2 regions of the Streptomyces sp. Inha503 genome follow, and region 1 is predicted to be linked to the other one. Evidence: riboswitches for the same ligand, from Rfam matches in the RefSeq annotation. Region 1 holds a riboswitch; the other holds the start of a gene.
The links. A riboswitch is a leader RNA that binds a small molecule or an ion and turns the genes downstream of it on or off. The one in region 1 is predicted to bind cobalamin.
Positions count from the first base shown of each region.

Region 2: it holds a riboswitch for cobalamin, as region 1 does, so the genes downstream of both, ACJX2R_RS33740 (ribonucleoside-diphosphate reductase subunit alpha) here and ACJX2R_RS09265 (CbtB domain-containing protein) in region 1, are expected to answer to the same signal.

Region 1 is NZ_CP178360.1:2,249,358-2,252,560, reverse strand. It holds gene ACJX2R_RS09275 (polysaccharide deacetylase family protein) at 1-311, opposite strand, end outside; gene ACJX2R_RS09270 (MurR/RpiR family transcriptional regulator) at 404-1,303, shown strand; cobalamin riboswitch at 1,372-1,522, shown strand; gene ACJX2R_RS09265 (CbtB domain-containing protein) at 1,562-1,783, shown strand; gene ACJX2R_RS09260 (CbtA family protein) at 1,805-2,566, shown strand; gene ACJX2R_RS09255 (TetR/AcrR family transcriptional regulator) at 2,686-3,203, opposite strand, start outside.
Region 2 is NZ_CP178360.1:7,940,252-7,943,454, forward strand. It holds gene ACJX2R_RS33740 (ribonucleoside-diphosphate reductase subunit alpha) at 1-1,566, opposite strand, end outside; cobalamin riboswitch at 1,746-1,907, opposite strand; gene ACJX2R_RS33745 (ABC transporter ATP-binding protein) at 2,002-2,835, opposite strand; partial or broken gene ACJX2R_RS33750 (ABC transporter permease) at 2,828-3,203, opposite strand, start outside.

The DNA.
Region 1 (3,203 bases):
GCGATGGTCTTCAGCAGGTCGGGCCAGCTCTCGCCGGTCCAGCCGGGGACGAAGAAGGTGGCGGGGATCCGGAAGTCCTCCAGCAGGTCCAGGATCCGGGGGGTGCCCCGGTGCGGACCGTAGGCGCCGAGCGAGAACAGCCGTGGGGAGCGCCAGATGTCGGGGGCGTGGCCGAGGTTGGCCAGCAGCGCCGGGCCGTCCACGTCGAAGCTCAGCATCACGGCGCAGCGGGCGCCGCCCGGCCACCGCGGGCGGTCGACCGCCCCCGGCCGGGGCCGGTAGCCGGGCGTCGGGGTGGCGGAAGTGGTCATGGAGGCTCCGTAGTATCTGCTACGAACTTGTCGTGAATGCGACGCGAGGAAAGTAGGATGCGCTACGGACGCGCGTCAAGAGAGGGCAGCCCATGGACATGGCGGAGATCCCGGAGGGTGCGCCGCTCCAGCAGCGGGTGGCGGCCGCCTGGCCGCGGCTCGCTCCCGCCGAGCAGAAGGTGGCGGCGTTCCTCAGAGAGCATCCGCAGGAGGTGGGCTTCTCCTCCGCCAGCGAGCTCGGCGCGCTCACCGGCACCAGCGACGCCACGGTGGTCCGCACCGCCAAGGCCCTCGGCTACAGCGGCTTCACCGGTCTCAAGCACGCCGTGGCCCGGTCACTCGCCACCTTGATGCGGCCCTCCGCGCGGTTGCGCAGCCGCGTCGAGCACATGGCCGGATCCACCGAGGAACTGCTGGACCGGGTTTTCGAGGACGCCGCCGAGGTCATCCACGAGACCCGGCGCGGTCTGCGCGCCGACGCCTTCGCCGCGGCCGTGGAGCGGCTGCTGCCCGCCAAGGAGGTCATGGCCTTCGGCGCCGGCCCGTCCGGCATCATCGCCGAGTACCTCGCGCTGAGGCTCAACCGGCTGGGGCTCAAGGCCCGTCACACTGCGGACATGGGCTTCAGATTGCCGGACGCGCTGGTGCCGCTCTCGGCGGACGACGTCGTGGTGGTCTTCGCCCCGGCCCGGCTCTTCACGGAGATCGAGGTCATCATCGACCATGCCGAGGAGGTGGGCACCCCGGTCGTCCTGATCACCGACGCCCTCGGCCCGGCCCTCGGCGACCGCGTGGCCGTCACCCTCCTCGCCACCCTCTCCGCCTCCGGGGCCACCCGCGAGACGCTCGGCTCGCTGGCCGTGGTCGACGCCCTGGCCCTGGCCGTGGCCTCCCAGTTGGGCGAGCGCGCGCTGGAGACCTCGGAACTCCTGACCCGCCTCCGCGGTCACTTCCTGCCGCCCAACAGCCCCCGTTACGGCCGCGACGAGTGATGCGGGTGCGTCCCTCCGGGGCCGTCCGCCCGGTACGAGAGAGGCGTCTCACCAGGTGGCCGGTCTTGGCCAGGCATCCGACACGCGGTACCGTCGGTGCGATATCGACGATGGTCTGACGGAAGCCGGTGGGAGTCCGGCACGGTCGCGCCACTGTGAACGAGACGTATCCGAAGGGGACGTCCGTGAGTCAGACCCGCAGCCATCGTCTTGTGCACCACCGAGATGGGACGCGAACTCCCTTAGGAGGCCACTGTCATGGCGCAGCATGTCGCGCAGCCGACAGCCACCACCCCCGCCCTCCCCGCCACACTGCCGCTGAAGGCGATAGCTCCCTGGGCCGTCTTCTTCGGCATCCTGATGCTGGTCCTGCTGTACTTCGTCGGCGCCGAGCAGGGCGCCACCGCGGTCGTCTCCGGCTCGGGTGTCCACGAGTGGGTGCACGACGCCCGCCATCTGCTCGGCTTCCCCTGCCACTGAGGCGAGGGACGCCGCACCCCCATGAACTCCGCAACGGTAAGAAACCTGCTGGTGCGGGGCATGCTCGCCGGTCTTGGTGCCGGTGTGCTCGCCCTGATCGCCGCCTATTTCCTCGGTGAGCCGAACGTCGACCGCGCGATCGGCTTCGAGGAGGCCCACGCCCCCGCGCATGAGCACGAGGTCGAGATCGTCTCCCGTAGTCTTCAGTCCACCGCGGGCCTGGCCACCGGTGTGCTCATCTACGGGATCGCGTTCGGCGGCATCGCCGCCCTCGCCTACTGCGTCGCCCTCGGCCGCGTCGGCCGCTTCAGCCCGCGGGCCACCGCGCTGCTGCTGTCCGGCTGCGCGCTGCTCGCGGTCTATGTCGTGCCGTTCCTGAAGTACCCGGCCAACCCGCCCGCCGTCGGCAACGGCGACACCATCGGCAAGCGGACGACGCTGTACTTCCTGATGATGGTGCTCAGCGTGCTCCTGGCGATCGCCGCCACCATTCTCGGCAAGCGGCTCGCCCCGAAGCTGGGCGCCTGGTACGCCACCGTCGCCGCGGTGGCCGCCTTCGCCGTCGTCATCGGGCTTGCGTTCGCCTTCCTGCCCGTCGTCAACGAGGTCCCGGCGGACTTCCCGGCCACCGTCCTGTGGCGGTTCCGGCTGTCCGCCCTCGCCATGCAGCTGATCCTGTGGGGTGGCTTCGGCCTCCTCTTCGGCGAACTCGCCGAGCGGATGCTGAACCCCAAGCCCGCGAAGGCCGAGGAGAGCCGGGCGATGGCGGCCGCCCCGAACTGACCACCACACCGAGACGCATGAGGGCCCGCGGAGAAATCCGGGGCCCTCTCGCGTTGTGCGGGCACTTGGCGGCCTAACGGCCTGGCGTCCCGGAGGCACCCCTGCGGGGCGGCCTGGAGTCACTTCCGCGGGGGCAGGTGCCGCAGTCCGTTCGCCAGCAGCGCGAACGCGTGCTCCGCGTCGGCCACCGCACCCGCGTACCGCTCGTCGGCCGGCTCCCCGTACGTCACGCGTGCGGTGTTGTCCTGTGCCAGTGACCACTGGACCGCGACGATTTGGACGGCGGCCAGCCGCGCGGTGAGCTCCGGGGTGTCCGCCGTCTCCCGCAGCGCCTCCGTGAGCGCGCGTTCGGCACCCGCCTTGAACCGCTCCATCCGGGCCACCAGCGAGGGTGTGTCGAGGATCATCCGGGTGAGCTTGAGGATCTGGGGATGGTCGTTGAGCCCGGTGATCGGGTCCCGTTCGCGCAGGCCCTTGAGGAAGTGCTCGCGCAGTGCGGTCAGCGGGGTGGTACGGGGCGGGCGGGCCCGTACGACGCGGGCGCTCTCGGTCTCGTGGTCGGCGAGACGGTGCACCACGAGGTCTTCCTTCGCCGGGAAGTAGGCGAAGAGCGTGCGCTTGGACACCTCGGCCGCCT
Region 2 (3,203 bases), 5.7 Mb from region 1:
GTCCTGGAGCCCCATGAGGCCCAGACCCACCGGGCGCCAGCGGGAGTTGGAGGCCCCGGCCTCCTCCGTGGGGTAGAAGTTGATGTCCACCACGCGGTCGAGGAAGGTCACGGCGGTGTGGACGGTGGCGTCCAGGCGCTCCCAGTCCAGCTGCCCGTCCTCGTCCAGGTGCGCGGCGAGGTTGACCGATCCGAGGTTGCACACGGCCGTCTCGCCGTCGTTCGTGACCTCCAGGATCTCGGTGCAGAGGTTGGAGGAGTGGACGACCCTACCGGGCTCGGCGGTCTGGTTGGCGGTGCGGTTGGCGGCGTCCTTGAACGTCATCCAGCCGTTGCCGGTCTGCGCGAGGGTGCGCATCATCCGGGCGTACAGCTGGCGCGCCGGGACCTGCTTGACGGCCTTGCCCTCGGCCTCGGCCTTCCGGTACGCGGCGTCGAACTCCTCGCCCCACAGGTCCACCAGATCGGGCGCGTCGGCCGGGGAGAACAGCGACCAGTCGGCGTCCGCCTCGACCCGGCGCATGAACTCGTCCGGGATCCAGTGGGCGATGTTGAGGTTGTGGGTGCGGCGGGCGTCCTCGCCGGTGTTGTCCCGCAGCTCCAGGAACTCCTCGAGGTCGGCGTGCCAGGTCTCCAGGTAGACACAGGCCGCGCCCTTGCGCCGGCCGCCCTGGTTGACGGCGGCCACCGAGGCGTCGAGCGTGCGCAGGAATGGCACGATGCCGTTGGAGTGCCCGTTGGTGCCCCGGATCAGCGAACCGCGCGCCCGGATGCGGGAGTAGGACAGGCCGATGCCGCCCGCGTGCTTCGACAGCCGCGCCACCTGGTGGTAGCGGTCGTAGATCGAGTCCAGCTCGTCCAGCGGCGAGTCCAGCAGATAGCAGGACGACATCTGCGGATGCCGGGTGCCGGAGTTGAACAGCGTGGGGGAGCTGGGCAGATACGACAGCGTGCTGGTCAGCCGGTAGAGCTCGGCCACGTCCTCCAGCGCCCGCTCCGAGTGGTCCTCGGCGAGCCCGCAGGCCACGCGCAGCAGGAAGTGCTGCGGGGTCTCGATCACCTGACGGGTGATGGGGTGGCGCAGCAGATAGCGGCTGTAGAGGGTGCGCAGTCCGAAGTAGCCGAAGCGGTTGTCGGCGCCGTCGGCCAGGGCCCGCTCCACCAGCGCGTCCAGCCGCTCGGCGTGGGCGGCGGCGAACTCCGCGGTGGAGTCGGCGAGCAGGCCCTCGCGGTGGCCCACCCGGACGGAGGCCGAGAAGGAGACCGCGCCCTGCCCGGCCGCCTCCTCGGTGATGGTCAGCGCCAGCAGCCGCGCCGCGAGCCGTGAGTACTCCGGCTCCTCGGCGATCAGTCCGGCCGCCGCCTCGGTCGCGAGGGCACGCAACTCCGCCTCGTCCGAACCGGGGTGACGGCCGCGCAGGGCGGCGGCCGCGACCTTGCCGGGGTCGGTGGCGGGCAGATCGGCGGTGAGTCCGGTAAGGGTCCGTAGCAGGGCGGTCCCGGGCGCGTCGTCCGCTGCCTGAGAAGCCGCCTGCGCTGAAACCGGATCGGCGGGCGCGATGGTCACTGAGGTGCTCTCCTTCGCTCGGTCAGGGCCTGTCTGGGGCGAGCCCAGATCACAACTCCAGACAGGCCCTGAGCCGCGAGGATGGTGCGATGGGCGCGTACGGGCATGCCGATGCCGCACTCCTCGTACGCCGGGCACACCACGCAGCGTCCATCGGCCCAACCCTCGAGGCCGGGGGACGTGTTCACAGGGCCGTCGGCAGGTGCTCGGACTCACGGGCACGCCGAATTGAGCGCACACGTACACCGTTGCGGGACAGTTCCGGATTCCCACCGGATTCCCCTGCGGCGACAGCGAGGACGAGCATACATCTTGTGTCGGCCGACGCACCCACCCCCATATCTTGTGTCGGAGCTGCGGAGTTTCGCATGAATGTGCTAATGCGTTCCGGCCTGGCGAGTGGGATGCCCTGGTCAGGCGACGCCCAAGCGGGAGCTATTTGCCGGTCTCCTTCTCGTACGCCTTGATGACCTCGTCGGTCGGGCCGTCCATCAGCAGCTCGCCCTTCTCCAGCCACAGCACCCGGTCGCAGGTGTCCCGGATGGACTTGTTGTTGTGGCTGACGAGGAAGACCGTGCCGGCCTCCTGGCGGAGCTCGCGGATCCGGGCCTCGGAGCGCTTCTGGAACTTCCTGTCACCGGTGGCCAGCGCCTCGTCGATCATCAGCACATCGTGGTCCTTGGCCGCGGCGATGGAGAACCGCAGCCGGGCCGCCATACCGGAGGAGTACGTACGCATCGGCAGGGTGATGAAGTCACCCTTCTCATTGATGCCCGAGAAGTCCACGATGCCCTGATAGCGTTCCCGGATCTGCTCACGCGACATACCCATGGCCAGACCACCGAGGATCACGTTCCGCTCACCGGTGAGGTCGTTCATCAGCGCCGCGTTCACACCCAGCAGCGACGGCTGACCGTTGGTGTAGACCTTGCCGCGCTCGGTGGGCAGCAGCCCCGCGACGGCCTTGAGCAGGGTCGACTTACCCGAGCCATTGGACCCGATCAGACCGATCGACTCACCCTTGTACGCCACGAACGTCACCCCGCGCACCGCGTGCACCTCACGCATGCCCGGGGCGCTCTTCCGGCCCAGCAGACGGCTGAGGGCCGCGGTGGCGCTGCCCTTCCCCTTGGGGCCGCCGTTGACCCGGTAGACGATGTGGACGTCGTCGGCGATGACGGTGGGCACCCGCGCCGGCGCGGAAGCCACCTGAGCGGCCTGGTCGGCCCGCTCCGCCTGGGCACCTTTGTCGAGGGTTTGCTCAGCCACGGCCGTACCGCTCCTCTGCCTTCCAGAAGTACACGAATCCCCCGGCGCCGAAGAGGACCGCCCAACCGAGGGCCAGCGCCCAGACATGTGGTGGCAGGTTCGACGAGGGGTAATTGTTGATCAGGGCGTACCGCATCAGGTCCATGTAGACCGCCGCCGGATTCGCCAGCATCGCGTCGCTGATCCAGCCGCTCGCTCCCGCGTGTTCGAGGGTGCGGGCCAGCGGAAACATCACGCCCGAGGCATACATCCAGGTACGCAGAATGAACGGCAGCAGCTGCGCGAGATCTGGTGTTTTGGCCCCCAGCCGCGCCACGATCAGTGACAGGCCGGTGTTGAAGACGAATTGCAGGGCCAGCGTGGGAATG